Regions from separate parts of the Solibacillus ferritrahens genome, predicted to be linked through region 1. Evidence: riboswitches for the same ligand, from Rfam matches in the RefSeq annotation. Region 1 holds a riboswitch; the other holds the start of a gene.
What was found. A riboswitch is a leader RNA that binds a small molecule or an ion and turns the genes downstream of it on or off. The one in region 1 is predicted to bind FMN.
Positions count from the first base shown of each region.

Region 2: it holds a riboswitch for FMN, as region 1 does, so the genes downstream of both, SNE38_RS10680 (ECF transporter S component) here and ribE (riboflavin synthase) in region 1, are expected to answer to the same signal.

Region 1 covers NZ_JAXCLE010000006.1:93,073-101,244, reverse strand. The annotation lists gene SNE38_RS07880 (arsenic transporter) at 1-251, opposite strand, end outside; gene SNE38_RS07875 (ArsR/SmtB family transcription factor) at 239-541, opposite strand; gene SNE38_RS07870 (hypothetical protein) at 1,070-1,315, shown strand; gene ribH (6,7-dimethyl-8-ribityllumazine synthase) at 1,957-2,421, opposite strand; gene ribB (3,4-dihydroxy-2-butanone-4-phosphate synthase) at 2,437-3,048, opposite strand; gene ribE (riboflavin synthase) at 3,063-3,698, opposite strand; FMN riboswitch at 3,819-3,952, opposite strand; FMN riboswitch at 4,053-4,187, opposite strand; gene SNE38_RS07850 (transglutaminase-like domain-containing protein) at 4,386-5,579, shown strand; gene SNE38_RS07845 (VC0807 family protein) at 5,678-6,367, shown strand; gene SNE38_RS07840 (transcription initiation factor TFIIIB) at 6,388-6,591, shown strand; gene SNE38_RS07835 (hypothetical protein) at 6,715-6,849, opposite strand; gene SNE38_RS07830 (cysteine peptidase family C39 domain-containing protein) at 6,852-7,409, opposite strand; gene SNE38_RS07825 (hypothetical protein) at 7,548-7,874, opposite strand; gene SNE38_RS07820 (hypothetical protein) at 7,990-8,136, opposite strand; gene SNE38_RS07815 (HAD family hydrolase) at 8,150-8,172, opposite strand, start outside.
Region 2 covers NZ_JAXCLE010000009.1:87,021-95,192, forward strand. The annotation lists gene SNE38_RS10660 (response regulator transcription factor) at 41-757, shown strand; gene SNE38_RS10665 (ATP-binding protein) at 750-2,525, shown strand; gene SNE38_RS10670 (RNA polymerase sigma factor SigX) at 2,670-3,203, shown strand; gene SNE38_RS10675 (hypothetical protein) at 3,200-4,411, shown strand; FMN riboswitch at 4,520-4,694, shown strand; gene SNE38_RS10680 (ECF transporter S component) at 4,940-5,515, shown strand; gene brnQ (branched-chain amino acid transport system II carrier protein) at 5,740-7,086, shown strand; gene SNE38_RS10690 (YitT family protein) at 7,140-8,000, opposite strand.

The sequences.
Region 1 (8,172 bases):
ATATGTAAGGCAGCCCACTCAAATAAACCAATTTCATCTAAAATCAATGAGATTAAGATAATAGCTATAAATGAGAGCGTAGCATTCCATGTTATGTTAATTACTGAGCCAACATCAGAAAAATCAACAACACCAAGAAGTAATGCCATTACAGCGCCAGCTATGGCAGACCAACCAATATTCAGTCCCCTAGGCTGCCAAATAACGAAAATTAATGTTGTGATAAAGAGAATGCTTGCTAACAAGAACATGTATTTCCTCCACAACGACACCCATCATCAGCTTCTAGTTGGTTAATGACAGCTTCTACAATAGGGGAAAGTTGCTCTGCAATTCGGTAATATTTCCACGTCCCCTTTTTTCTTTCTAAAATAATACCTGCATCTTTTAATTTTTTTAACTGTTGACTAACAGCAGGTTGCGAAATGCCAAGCACTTCAACAAAATCACAAACACATACCTCACCATTTTTCATGCATGCTAAAAGCGTAAGACGATTTTTATCTGCCAATGCTTTTAGTTGTTGTTCTAATAAATCCAAAACGACCCCTCCAATCTTTTACATAAGTATTTACTTATATAACGTATCATTTCTTTCAATATAAGTAAATACTTATGTAATAAAAATAAAATTGTCACCTTCAACTAAGAAGGTGACAATAAATAAAATGTTCTTAAAAATATTTTTGAACTTATTGAGAATTCAAATTTCCATACCTATATGTGTTTGGAAACTATAAATGAGTGTTATTCAACAATATGGTCCTTTAACGGAAAACGCGACCTTCTTATTGAAGAATCGCGCCCTTTAATTTAATAACTGAAAAGCTTCTATTAACTAGTATGAAACTGCATTTATATATCTTAATGAATAACCAATTTTGAAACAATTTGATACACAAAATATGATGTACCAACTAAATCTAAAATTCCAGTTATTATAAGCATAGATATTTGGTCTACATACACCCTACTTAAACTAAACAATAAAAAAGAGAGTATTATCCCTGCGAAAGAGGATATATTTTCACAAAATGGCTTGTAAGCTATTTTGTCGACAGGGGGTAATATGGTGAGTGAAATAGATAAACGCAACAGATTAAGGGAAGAGCCATTCAATTACCAAATAACGAAAAAAGGGACAGTGATCATCTATTTTGAAGGCAAGCAAATCAAAATTGTAAAGGATGGGAAGGCTGCGCAACTTATAGAAAAATTAAATGCAGCAGAAAATATAATGGAAGTACAGCTTTTATTAGCTAAAATTACAGGGAACTTTAAACACGGCAATGAAAAAACCGGTAAAAATAAATAAACAAATTCATTCTTCGAACATTTGGCAATGAAAAACACTGCTAGAAATTTATAAATAAGGATCTATTATATTCCAATGCTGATTATACAAACGGAAGTGAAAGAAAAGGGCCTTTCCTTATTCAAGGAAAGCGCCCGATTGTTGAAGATCGACTTTAGATTCCCCAAACTTGCATTTGAAAACGTTTTTCTTAAAACACGAATAATATCAGAAAGATTAAAAAGGTATAACACTCTGAATTTGCGAAAAGTTGTATAGGAGGTGTGTTATGAATAGAAAAATGGGGATTTTTATATTTGTATATTTCTGTTTTTTAATATGGTTATACTTTGCCATATATGAATCCTCAATCGATAACTGGTGGACAGTACTTGAAATAACACAGGAGACTGATCATATTGTGGATATCGAGGTATCATTAGTAAAGGTGTTGATAGGGATGATTATATTTACTATCAGTGGTTTCATAATCAATTTATTGTTGTCTAAGCGTCCAATTAAAGATTGATAAAGCATACAGAATCATTCTAAATAATGTTTCCAAATCAAATTTGCGTATGCACGAAAAAGGCTTTCCGAAAAGATACGATTTCGGAAAGCCTTTTTTAATCATTATGCCTTGGTATGACACATAACAACATCTAAAACAACTTATTTAAATTCGCCATTTCTATAGCTGACATCGCACTGTCATAGCCTTTATTCCCTGCTTTTGTCCCTGCGCGCTCAATCGCCTGCTCGATATTTTCAGTTGTGACAATCCCGAAAATAACCGGTACCCCTGTATCCAAGCCCGCTTTGGCAATTCCTTTAGCTGCTTCATTGCATACATAATCATAATGTGTTGTTGATCCGCGAATGACTGTACCTAAGCCGATTACTGCATCATACTTATTGGCTTCTGCCATTTTCTTTGCAATAAAGGGTACTTCAAATGCACCCGGTACCCAGGCAGTATCAATATTATCTTCATTTACACCGTGTCTTTTTAATCCATCGATTGCACCGCTTAATAATTTATCATTAATAAATTCATTGAACCGGCCGACAACGATTCCGATTTTTAAATCTGTACCTACTAATTGCGCTTCAAATGTTTTTCCCATTTCATATGCTCCTTCTTATACAACCATTGTGTTTATTTTTATATATTGAACTAAATCTTCTATCGTAATAAATTTCAGCTGATGTTTTAGTGCGAGTCTTTCAAGCTGCGGCATCCGCGCCATCGAACCATCTTCATTCATAATTTCGCATATGACCGCCGCTTCCATCGACCCGCATAATTTTGCAAGATCTACCCCTGCCTCTGTATGACCGCGGCGCTCTATTACCCCGCCTTCTTTTGCGATAAGCGGAAAAACATGCCCAGGACGGTGGAAATGTTCCGGCTTCGCTGCTGGTTCAAGTAATGCCAATATCGTTGCTGAACGTTCAAATGCACTGATTCCTGTCGTTGTGTTAATATGATCGATACTAATCGTAAAAGCCGTTTGATATGTATCTGTATTACTCTGGACCATTGGGTGAAGACAAAGTTTTTCAGCGATGGCTAGAGAAATAGGTGTACATATTAATCCCCTACCATGAAGTGCCATAAAGTTGATATTTTCCGGTGTTGCAAATTCTCCTAAAACGAGAAAATCTCCTTCATTCTCTCGATTTTCATCATCAGATACAATAATAATTTCACCATTTTTTAATGCTTGAATTGCTTCGTCAATCGTATTCATCTTTTCCCACTCCTTTAAAACCCTGTACGTTGCAGAAAATCTTGTGTAATCGTATTTATCGTTTGATTTTGTAAATGCTTTTTCACATATTTCCCGATCAAATCTGTTTCAATATTCACAACATCCCCAGCCTTTTTATAGCCCAACACGGTCTGTTCGTAAGTATGGGGGATTAAGGAAATGGTAACGAGTGTATCTGACACATTAAAAATCGTTAAGCTTATGCCATCGACTGTTATAGAACCTTTTTCGATACACTGTGCAATTAAAGTACGGTCCATCGCTAAATCCACATAGACCGCATTAGCAACAGGTCTTTTCCGCTGTATGATTGCAACACCATCAACATGGCCTGATACGATATGTCCGCCAAATCGACCGTTCGCCAGCATTGCCCGTTCCAAATTGACATGCATACCAACAGTTAATTGTTTCAGGCTTGTTGCTTTAACAGTTTCAGGCATCACATCTGCCAAAAATGAATTGGACGAAAATTTTTTCACTGTTAAACAAACACCGTTCACCGCAATGCTGTCTCCGAGTTTTACATCTTCTAAAATTTTACTTGCTCGAATGGATAATTCCATCGTTTGTGTGGACTGACTAATCTTCTCCACAGTTCCTAACTCTTCAATAATTCCTGTAAACATCCTACTCACCTCTTTTTAAAATTAAAAAAGAACCCCGATTGAATTCGGAGTTCGATGAGAGGGAAATTTAGCAGCATCAAATAAGCCTTTTGAACACAAATTTCAAAAAGCGAATGACATTGCTTCCTTCTCCCATCCAGACTATACTGTCGGCTTTGGACTTGCACCAAATCCTGCACACAAAAGTGGCTCACGGGCTTAGAGTTAAACTCATCACCGTCGATTGGGAATTTCACCCGACCCCGAAGGAAATTCATATAAAATTATCAATAAAAAAATCCCGTCACTTGGTGCGACGGGAAAAGTGTATAGCAAAAAAGCACATTTTAAATCAAATTTTTAAAAAATGCGTGGCTATTCCTTCTCCCATCCAGACTATACTGTCGGCTTTGGACTTGCACCAAATCCTGCACACAAAAAGCGGCTCACGGGCTTAGAGATTAACTCATCACCGTCGATTGGGAATTTCACCCGACCCCGAAGGAAATTATTTTATTTGAAAATTATTGTAACATAGATAAATCAGAAAACTAATAGTAAATTCGCACCTTCTTGCTACCCTCTTTCTCATTCCTTTTACCTTTACTTGATCTTATAAAATTAAATACATTGAAACTTTTATAAGTATTTTCCGTATATACAAATATCCAGAATATTTAAAAACCATTAAAAGAAAAGGTGTCTATAATGAAAAATATTGTCAATATAGCATATTCGTATCACAACTCAAATAAAGGCATAACAAGGATATGGACTACTTTACCGATGGATCACCCTGACGTGACTTGTACTCATTCCCCTGAAGAAAAAACAATTGATGACGGCAATAATGAACTCTTTTATTTTACTTTAAAAGAAAATGAACAGTTTCAAATGAATTATTCTATCGATACGTATAAACAAAATGAACAAAAAATGCTTACGGATAAGGAAAAGGCATTTTATTTGCGCAGCGGTACACTCGTTGTTGTGGATGAACAGATGAGGAATCTAGCACATGAAATAACGGCTGGGGCTGTAACGACAATGGAAAAAGCGAAGGCTATCTTTAATTATACAGTCACTCAATATAAATATGTTTATCCCCCTAAAGGACGTGGCACAAAGTCCTTTTTACAAGCGAAGCAAGGTGATTGTGGAGAATATTCTTTTCTATTTTCTTCACTATGTCGTTCCATCGGGATTCCTTGCCGTACGCTTATCGGTAGTTGGGCTAATGGTAAGATGGGAGCTCATGTGTGGAATGAACTTTATGATGAACAGGCAGGCTGGGTTCCTGTCGATTGCAGTTTAGCATCACTTCAAAAGAAGAAGAAATTCCAGTTTTTGTTTAGTAATATCCGTACATTAAAATGGACTGCATACTTCGGTCAATTAGAAGGACAGCGTGTTGTCTTTTCTTATGATGCAGAGCTCTATTTATCCCCTAAATATAACGATCTGGATAAACTAACAATAGTTAATTCGCCATACCCGCCCATTGCGTCTTTCCAAATTGATGGAGAACCTTTTTACTGGGGTTATGAAGCAGTAGATGGGTGTGCACCTTATTTGCAGCCCGTATACATGCAGTTTGATCAAGAGAATTTATCACTAAAACCTAATAAAAACGAACATAACTATTTAGGTAAATGGAAAATTACCGAAACAGGTGCTCAAGGGGTATTTTTAAAACTAAAAAACTGGTCCTATGCAGCTTTCTTTGTTTTCTTTACCTTAAGCCTTCTGTTAAGCAGTCCTTTAGTTTCTGCATTGGCAGCTGGATCAATTATTGTTACGTGTATTTCATATATTGCCAGAAAAGAAAGAATCCTATTGTTCACATTTGTTACGCTGTACTTTTTATTATTCTTCATGTCAAATGTAATCAAGTTAGTCTAACAATTACTTTTTTATATTAATTCTTTAAGAAATAACGTAATCCATTTTATGTAAATTCAGTTTATAATTGTATTTATATTGTTATATTGGAGGATTCTATGGCAAAAAAACCACAGTCGAATAAAAATTCTATTTTACTTGAGCTGCTATTTTATGCGGCATTACCCTATATTATTTGGAATTTTGGTAGGGAACCTTTAGGGGATTATGTTGCGATGCTGCTTTCAACCGTTCCTGGTATTGTTTATACCCTTTACCGCTTTATTTTTGATAGACAGTTTAATATAACAGGAATATTTATTTTAGGTTCGCTGTTAATTGGCACAACGGTCGATTTACTGTCAGGTTCAGCAGAGCAAATGATTATAAATGGCATTTATTTAAGTCTCTTTTATACTTTTTTATACTGTATTCTATTCATCGTAAAGCAGCCTTTTTCATTATATATCGCGGTCGATTTTGCCTATTTACAGGGCTATGACAGAAAAGACAGCAAAACTTTATTTTTTCAAAAGGGCATTTTCAAATGGTTTCAAATCATCCAAGCGGTGTTTATTATTCGGGGTCTCTTTATGGCAGGTTTAACGGCGTTTCTGCTAAATAAATATGGTATCGATGGATATGGGGACATGCTTATCTATAAAAAAGTAGCGGGCTGGATATTTTCCATTATTGTAATGGGACTTTTCTTTAATATTAATAACGTTGTGCAAAAACATACGAAACAATCACATGAAAACAAGCAACCGGAGACACAAAGTTCGGAAGTAGTAACGGAATCAGTATAGCAAAACGAGGAGTGAAGAAATTGATCGATTCTACAAAGGTAAGTGAATGTCCAAAATGCGGTTCGACGGATTTAGGAAAAGGTCAGCACAATGGCTATAGCGTCATGTCCGTCGTCAATAAATTAGGGTTCGGGTCCAAGGTTGAATACATTATTTGTACGGAGTGCGGGTTCGTAATTGAAGGCTATGTTAAAAAGCCAAAACGGTTTAAGGACACGTATTAATTTTATAGGCGGATGGTCTTTAATTTATGCTCTAACCGAAAAATATCCATTTCCCTAAAGAAAATGGATATTTTTTTCTTATGCTAGAATTTAAATCCTTTCAAAGTTCTATATATAAGACATTTAGAAAAGCCACTCAAAAAATTTAGCAATCAAGTATAGTGGTGCACCAACGATTATTGCGCCAGCAAAAAAATAACAAATATATTTAAAAATATCAAATATAGCTCCAGCCATATCATCGATATATTTAAACATTTTCATCCCTCCTTTGAATTGGCATGAACGGCTAAGTATGTATTGCTATAAAAAAGCATATGCAGTCTCTTTACATCCCAAAGTCTTTTAAATTCTTCGATTGGAACTTTCCGATTATAGCTCTTGTGTTCACCTTCACTATTCACCAGATGCTTTAAAGACTCTGAAAGGTAAATATACTCCTTGTCGTAGCCTACAACCGGGACAAAATGCAAGTTATTGAGATTCTTATGTACTTTAATAAAAACAATTACAGGAGTTCCTTTACTAACTTCGTATTTTAATGTGTGCATATTCCCTTTATAATAGTTTGTTTTAAAGCCCTTTTTATTTAACACCGTCCGGATTCCCTTTGGATATACATTGCCGGCCATCGTTTTACTAGGAAAATGTGTGTATAACGCTTCCCCCTCCGCCTCCAAACCAAAATGGCGCAAAATATACGCTGTTGAAAAGGCCGCACATTCCGAATTGTTTTGGAAATCTATTCGATTATTTTCTTGAATCAGATAGTTGGCAGGATAAGCTCTTTTACGTAAAACGGGTATAGGAAATGTCATTAAATATGTATTAATAAGTGTGGATATAACGATCCATAAAATGACTGTATTAAATATAAATATAGTACTTCCCCCTTAGCATAGAGTAAAAAAATCCCCACTACTAGTAGGAGGATTTTGAGCTAGTTATATGTGGTTTCAATCGATTTCTTCATTAAATATTTCGCCTTGATCCCCTTCATGCTGGATGATTAAGCGAGATGTTTTATAAACATAAATAGATCGGTAATTTTCACTATCCGCTTGAATAGAAATGACGCGCTTGTCATCATTGTCGGTTACAGTATTAAAATCATACTGCTCGGCTTCAATTTCTTCAAGAATATACAGGTATTCTGGTAAATTTGCATAATCCCCATGCAGCTCAAATTGCGCTTCAATTACTTCCTTCTCAGCATCGGCGCTGTTTCCGCATGCAGATAAAATAGTAGCTGCACTAAATACGATTAACATTTTTTTATACATCAAATTCACCCTTTTAAAATTCATCTCTGTTTCATACTAACAAACATATATGGTATGTATCTAGGAAAGAGGCTTATATAATTGGACTTTAACGGAAAAACTGTTCATTATTTCGCTACATAATTTGTATAACTCTCTCCCAAAATCTCAAAATTCGTTTCGGCTCCTCTAGTTTAGAAAAGATCCATTCCTTTTCCTGTTCAAGCAGATGGCACATAAAGCGTGCCGCTTCTTTATGAGTATGGATGGCAATATGATTCATAATGACCTCCTTGTCATAGCAGACTGGATTGGGATT
Region 2 (8,172 bases), on a different contig from region 1:
AATGGAGTAGAGAAATAGAGTTTTGAAAGGGGCAACATCAGTGTCAGAAAATATTTCTGTATTAATTGTAGATGATGAAGACCGCATTCGACGTTTATTAAAAATGTATTTAGAACGCGAAGGCTACGCAGTAGAAGAAGCAGAAAACGGAGAACAGGCACTTTCAATGGCGCTAGAAAAAGATTATCATTGTATTTTACTAGATATTATGATGCCTGAAAAAGACGGTTTGGAAGTTTGCGCTGAGCTGCGTGAAAAGAAAACAACACCGATTATTTTGTTGACAGCAAAAGGAGAAGAAGCAAACCGGGTTCAAGGTTTTGAACTAGGAGCTGATGACTATATTGTTAAACCATTTAGTCCACGTGAAGTTGTGCTGCGTGTAAAAGCTATTTTACGACGCTCAGCTGTATTTTCACCAGTATCGAATGCATCTTCATCAAAGGATTTAGTTGTATTCCCGCATTTAACAATCGACCACGATGCACACCGTGTAACGGCGGATGGTACAGAAGTAAATTTAACACCGAAAGAATATGAATTATTATACTTTTTAGCGAAATCTCCTGATAAAGTATTTGACCGTGAACAACTGTTAAAAGAAGTTTGGCATTACGATTTCTTTGGTGACCTCCGTACAGTAGATACACATGTTAAACGTTTACGAGAAAAGTTGAACCGCGTTTCTGAAAATGCGGCGAAAATGATTGTAACTGTTTGGGGTGTAGGCTATAAATTCGAGGTTGTAAATGATTAGAATAGCAACAAGTATTGTCGGGAAGCTATGGGTAACCATTTTGCTTCTCGTTTCATTTGTCCTGTTTATTTTCACGGTATTTATGCTGGAGTTTCTAGAAAGCTATCATAATGAACAATCTGAAATGTCTTTGAGACAAACTGCTGCAGCCATTGCTAGCATTGTTGATGAGGATGAATTGGATGATAAACAATTCGCAATCATTTCGGAGCTGTTAACAGAAACGACGAATGTCTTAATTGCGAAAAATCCAAATGAAGTGTTGTATTCAATGCAAGAAGGATTGAATAAAGAGGAAATACAGAAAAATATTATTTCAAACGAAGAATTAAGGGAAGTTTATGCAACCAACGAGCCAATTGTCAAAGAGCTCCTTCTGCCTTCGAATATTGATGAAAATAAAAAAATGAAATATATCGTTCTTGGCTTTCCTTTAAAAAGTGAAGAAGAGTTACACGGGGCGGTATTTATTTATAAAAACCCGGACGCATTAAATCAGACAAGTAATGAAACAACGAAAATTGTTTTTTTGGCAGCGGCTATTGCATTCATATTAACAACTATTTTTGCGTTTTTCCTTTCCTCCAAAATTACGTTGCCATTACGTAACATGCGTGAGCACGCATTTGAATTGGCAAAGGGTCGATTTGATTCGAAAATTGAAATAAAGCAGAATGATGAAATTGGTCAGCTAGCAGTAGCCTTTAACCAAATGGGGCGCCAATTAAAGCACCATTTAGAAGTGATTAATCAAGAAAAAGAGCAATTATCCAGTATATTAACATCGATGACAGATTCTGTAATAACTTTTAATCGTGATAAAACAATTTTGGTCAGTAATCCTCCTGCAGAGCGCTTGCTTCAAAAATGGTTTATCGAAAAAGGCTTAAACAGTTCAAAGCCGATTCCTGAAGAGCTTTATCAAATGCTTGACCATGTCCTAAGTTTTGAAGATCAGCTTGACGAAGAGTTACAGATGGGAAAATCTTATTATAGTATTACTATTAGCCCCCTCTATAGCGGAGATTCGATTCGTGGTGCAGTCGCTGTTATACGAGATAAAACAGAGGAGACAAAGTTGGAAAAGCTGAAGTCGGACTTCATTGCCAATGTTTCGCATGAGTTGCGAACACCGATAGCGATGCTACAAGGTTATTCTGAAGCCATTATAGATGGTGTTGTCACAACAGAAGAGGAACGCACTGATATGATTCGCATTATTTATGATGAGTCCCAACGGATGAGCCGACTCGTTACGGATTTACTGGATTTGGCACGAATGGAGTCAGGTCATATGAGTCTTTATAAAGATGATGTGCCATTAGTATCGGTAATTGAACGTATGACACATAAGTTTGATCAGACGGCAAAAGAAAACCATGTCCATCTTCTTTTTGAAACCGACTTTTCGGAAGATGCACTCATTCCGATTGATGAAGATCGCATTGAGCAAGTGTTAACGAATTTAATCGATAATGCAATCCGCCATACGCCGGCTGAAGGCTCAGTTACAGTATCGATAACAAATGAGCAGAAATTTGCTAAGGTTCAAGTGAAGGACACTGGTCGAGGAATACACCAAGATGACTTACCTTATGTATTTGAACGCTTTTATAAAGCGGATAAAGCACGGACGCGTTCAAAAGGTGGAACAGGCTTAGGGTTAGCGATTACAAAAAATATAGTAGAAGCGCATAACGGTACGATTTCTGTGGATAGTGTGGAACAGCAAGGAACAACCTTTACATTTTATTTACCATTAAATTAACAAAATCGTAGTAGGAAAAGTTTATCATTTTGTTCTCAAAGTGGTAAACTTTTATTTTTAACAAGTTAATTCATAATTATATTCCATGGTATTGTAACTTTTACTGTTTGAAAACGACAAATAATTAGAACGGAGGTGGGATGGGTGCAACAGTCCATTTTCCATCGATTATACGATATGTATCATCAGGATGTTTTTAATTTTCTTTTTTATTTAGTGAAAAACCGGACAGCGGCGGAGGATCTTTCTCATGAAGTGTACGTACGTGTACTGAAATCGTATGAACGTTTTGAAGGGAAAAGCTCTGAAAAAACGTGGCTTTTCTCAATTGCGAAAAATGTGGCAATTGATTATTTCAGAAAAAAACAGGTTCGGGATAAGCATGCATTTACCGCATTTGATTGGGAAACGGAGCAGCTTGTAAGCCCCGTACCTTCACCAGAACAGTCTATGGAATTAAACGATGAACTAAGTCGATTACTGCTTGCATTGGAACGATGCTCGGGGGATCAGAAAATGGTGATTATTATGCGCTATCTTCAGGAACTTACGATACAGGAAACGGCTGATATATTAGGATGGACCACAGGTAAGGTTAAAACGACACAGCACCGGGCATTAAAAAATTTAAGACAGCTATTGGAAGCACAAGATGGAAAGGAGGCGAATTCATTATGAAAAAGGAGCGTTGGGATGAGGAAAACCTGGAACAACTCCTAAAACAGGCCCCGAAAGTAACCGATCATCGAACAAAGGATGAAATATTCAATCGTTTAAAGGATGATGGAGCATTTAATGAACAGCCGCCTCAAATACAACAGCCTAATCAAAAAGGGATTCGCTGGGCACCGCTTCTAGTATCGATCGCATCCTTATTTATTATAGTTTTGATTGGTGCACAGTTTTTAGGGAATGATCAGTCCATCTCGATGGAACAGAATACATTTGATATGGCAACTACAGAATCGGAAGAAAGCGCCAAAATGAGTAGGACCGAGGATGTAAGTGACCCATCGACAATTTCTAATTTTTCATTGGATGCACAAGCTGAACAGACGTTAATTTATGAAAGCCAGCTTGAAGGAGTAACATTATTTAAAATTGGTCTTGCTGGTGATGATGCAGAAAGCGTTCCTGTCAGTATATTAATACCTAATGAAGTTGTGGTAGATAAGCTTGGGACCGATAACCCGACAACATTGGAGCTTTATAAAACCTTTAGTCCATTACTCGATGAACATATGATGGGGTTTAATGAGTATCACCCGTTAAAAGGCGAATTGCGTGAAGAGGGAGATAAGCTTATTCACACATTACCTGATGACCACGGATATGATACAAGTTCTGCTACACTATCTAATTATTTCGGTTCCCTTGTGGATACATTCGGAAATTCGTACGAAGAGGTACAAATTGAAGATGCAAAAGGGGAAGTCGTTTATTTTGATTATGTTGGTGAAACGGCACAGTCTTTTCAATTGAAAGGGGAGCAGACACAATACAATTATTTTATGTATCAAATGAGGGATGGGGCAGTTTATTTAAGTCCTAATTTTCGTATGACCTTTCCTAACGTGACTGAGGCGATCGATAATATGACGACGGAAGCAAACGATATATATCGTACTGTCATTTTACCTGGAATTTCATTAAAAGTAGAGGATGAAGGGGATATCGTTACTGTAACATTCGAACAAGCACTTGATTTGGAACAATATGATGCTGCCCAAGCAATGCGTATGATAGAAGGATTAATTTTAACGGCAGCAAGTTTTGATAAACAAATTAAATTTGAAAAAATTGTGCAAGAAAATTGGAGTGGTTTTGACTTCACGAAGCCTTTAGAGAAGCCAATCGCGGGGAACCTATTGTTCTATAACTTTTAAATAAAACAAATGAATTTACTCGGAATTGTAAGCAATGGTCTTTACAATTCCGTTTTTATATATATAATAGAAATTGTAACAAGAATTTTGTTGCACAATTTCATATTGATTCATCTTCGGGGCAGGGTGTAATTCCCGACCGGCGGTAATTAAAGTTGTAGCCTCTGACCATTTACTTGGAGGACGTTACAGTAAACTTTTCGAGCCCGCGAGCCACTTTTTGTGTGCAGGATTTGGTGCGATTCCAAAGCCGACAGTATAGTCTGGATGGGAGAAGGTGAAGGTACGGTCGTCATTTTATGAAAATGTCGTGCTTTTGTAGTACCGTTAATAATTTCCTTAACTATGAGCGGAATGTCTTTCGTATACATATTTTTAAGGGGATTTACTACAAAATGCATAAGTAGACTTTTATTTAAGTGTGCCTATTTCTCCCTTATGCTCTTTTTTGCATAAGGGTTTTTTCATGAATGATTTGATACGTCCTTTCTTCTTGCGAGATGGAATCAGCAAAGAGGAGAGATTTCTATGCAAAAGAGAAGTTTGAAGTTACGGTCATTCGTAACAATCGCTATGCTAAGTGGGATTTCATTTATATTAATGCTACTGAATTTCCCATTACCTTGGTTTCCTGTATTTTTGCAGATTGATTTTAGTGATGTACCTGCATTAATAGCGGCGATTACGATGGGACCTGTCGCAGGTATTCTTGTTGAATTGGTTAAGAATGTACTTGATTGGATTTATACGGGAGCTCCAGAAGGAATTCCGGTAGGTCACATGGCAAACTTTGCAACAGGCGTATTATTCATTTTACCAGCTTACTATATTTACAAAAAATTCCCTTCTGCAAAAGGGTTAATTTCTGGCTTAGTTGTTTCGACGGTTGTAATGTCGTTGGGGATGGCTGTATTAAATTACGTAGCGTTCCTACCACTATATACGTATTTACTGGGCTTTGAATATGATATGTATGAAACGATAGTATTGGGTATTTTACCGTTTAATATAGTTAAAGGAATTATGATGCTAGTTGTCGTGACGATGATTTACCGTTCGATGCGTGTATGGATTGAACAACAGCGCCGACAATATTTAGCTTAACTAAATAAAAGCACAAGGAGTTATGTCATAAAGGATTGTTTTTATGACATAACTCCTTTTTATTTGCTGGAAGATTGTTAGTTTATGTGTCTTAAGTTATATGGAAATAATTATTACTATTGTAATCATAGTAATTCACTGTTATCATAATGTACATTGTTGTGAAAAATCTGGCTATTTCGTCAAAAGACCAACATTATATTACTTCTTTAGGAGAGATGACGATGGAGAAAAAAATACCATTTTCAACATACGCAGTAATCGGGACGATGCTGTTCGGTATGTTTTTTGGTGCGGGTAATTTAATTTTCCCGATACAAATGGGCCAGTTAGCAGGTACGAATTATTGGCTGGCGTTAATTGGTTTTTTAATAACGGCAATAGGGCTGCCGTTTTTAGGTATTCTTGCAATTGGCCTTTCTGGAAGTAACGGATTGCGTGATTTAGCGAGTAAAGTACACCCAGTATTTGGTTTATTATTTGCATTGGCATTATATTTAACTATTGGACCATTTTTTGCTATTCCGCGTACTGCAACGGTACCTTTTGTAGTTGGATTTGAACCTTTTATCGATCCGTCTCAAATAACATTATGGCTAGCTGTATTTAGCTTTGTATTTTTTGCTATCGTATTTTATTTTTCATTAAATCCAGCGAAAATTATGGATATTATCGGGAAATACTTAACACCGGCATTCTTGATTTTTCTGTTTGTTTTAATCGGGATCAGTTTATTTTCGCCAATGGGTGATTTTGTAGAGCCTGTTGGGGCATATATAAATGATGCGTTTATGACAGGGTTTAAAGAAGGTTACAATACGATGGACGCGCTGGCTTCACTTGCATTCGGTATTGTAGTTATTCATGCGATTAAGCGAACGGGTGTTACCGATAAAAAAGATATTGCAAAAGCGACTTGGAAATCGGGTATTTTTGCGATGGCTTTAATGATGCTTATATATGGTCTCATTACTTATATGGGTTCATCAAGTGTAACGGCGATTGGAACTTATGAGAATGGTGGTCAAATTTTCGCAGCTGTAGCGGATTATTACTTTGGTTCGTACGGGGCAATTTTACTCGCTATTATTATTGTGTTGGCATGCTTGAAAACAAGTATTGGGTTAATTACATCGTGTAGTGAATTTTTCCATGAAGTATTTCCGAAAGTGAGCTATAAAGCATTTGTTGTACTGCTGTGTCTTGTATCGTTCGTTATTGCGAATGTCGGATTAACAAATATTATTACATATGCAGTACCGGTGTTAATGTTCTTATATCCTTTGGCAATTGTCTTAATTATTTTAGCGCTTTTCGGACCGTTGTTTGGTTATAAACAATCAGTTTTTGCGACAGCTATTTTATTTACATTCTTTATTAGTGTTATCGATGGCTACAATGCATTAATCGAAAGTGTCCCAGCGTTTAAAGGAAACTTATTATCATCAATTTCAGCTGTATATATGGATTATTTACCACTTTATACAATCGGTTTAGGTTGGATTGTTCCAGCGTTAATTGGAGCAGTTATCGGATTGTGTATTCCGTATAGTATTAACAAAAAAAGTTGAATAGAAATGGGTGTGTAAAAGTTGAAAATCTTTTACACACCCATTTTTCGTTTCTAATGTACATTTTGTTTTTTGAAGCTGCCACCTTTTACTTCTACAACTTCATAAACAGTGACAAAAGCATTAGGGTCAATTTCACGAATGATAATTTTCATCTTACTTTCTTCCATTCGATTAATTACACATGTAATTTCTTTAAACTCTTGGTTGGAATAAGCGCCGTATACGGTATTAAAAGTAGCGCTACGTCCTAAACGATCTCGGATTGTCTCCACCATATTTACAGGTTCGCTTGTAATAATTTTATACGTTTTAGAACCGCTTAACCCTTCCTCGACAACGATAATAACCTTCGACGCGATATAGTAGGCAATTGCTGATAATAAAGCACCCTTAAAGCCGAACACAAACGAAACAATAATGAAGACGAAAAAGTTTAAAAATAAAATTAAATCACTCGTACTAAACGGGAGCTTTCTAGAAAGTAATACTGCAAGCATATCAATACCATCCAATGCACCACCATTACGTAGTGCCAGCCCCATACCGATACCTAAAATAATCCCGCCAACAACGGTAATCAATAACGCGTCCCCGGTCACGATTGTCGGGACATGGTGCATAAGGGATGTACCAATTGCTAAAGAAGCAATTCCGAGAATAGAATTGATTGCAAAGGTTTTACCGATTTGTTTATAACCTAAGTAAACGAATGGAATATTAAGTAAAGCAATTAACATACCTAAAGGTAATGGTGTTAATTGTGAAATTACGATACTAATCCCTGTAATTCCTCCATCGGAAACGTTATTTGGAATTAATACGGATTCTAAACCGTAAGCGGCGATAAAACCTCCGATAATAACAATGATTTTTTGTCCGATAGACTTTGCGATGTTTTTTTGCTTTGACATAAATCTCCTCCTCAAATATATCGTAATAATTATACATGAATAATACTACGATTTCTTTTCAACACTATAATAATTTGAAATTTTGTGATTAAACCAGATAATTTCTCAATTTTATATTTCAAGGATTCTTGAATTTCATATTTCCATTTTCATGAAATTTAAAAGGAAATCA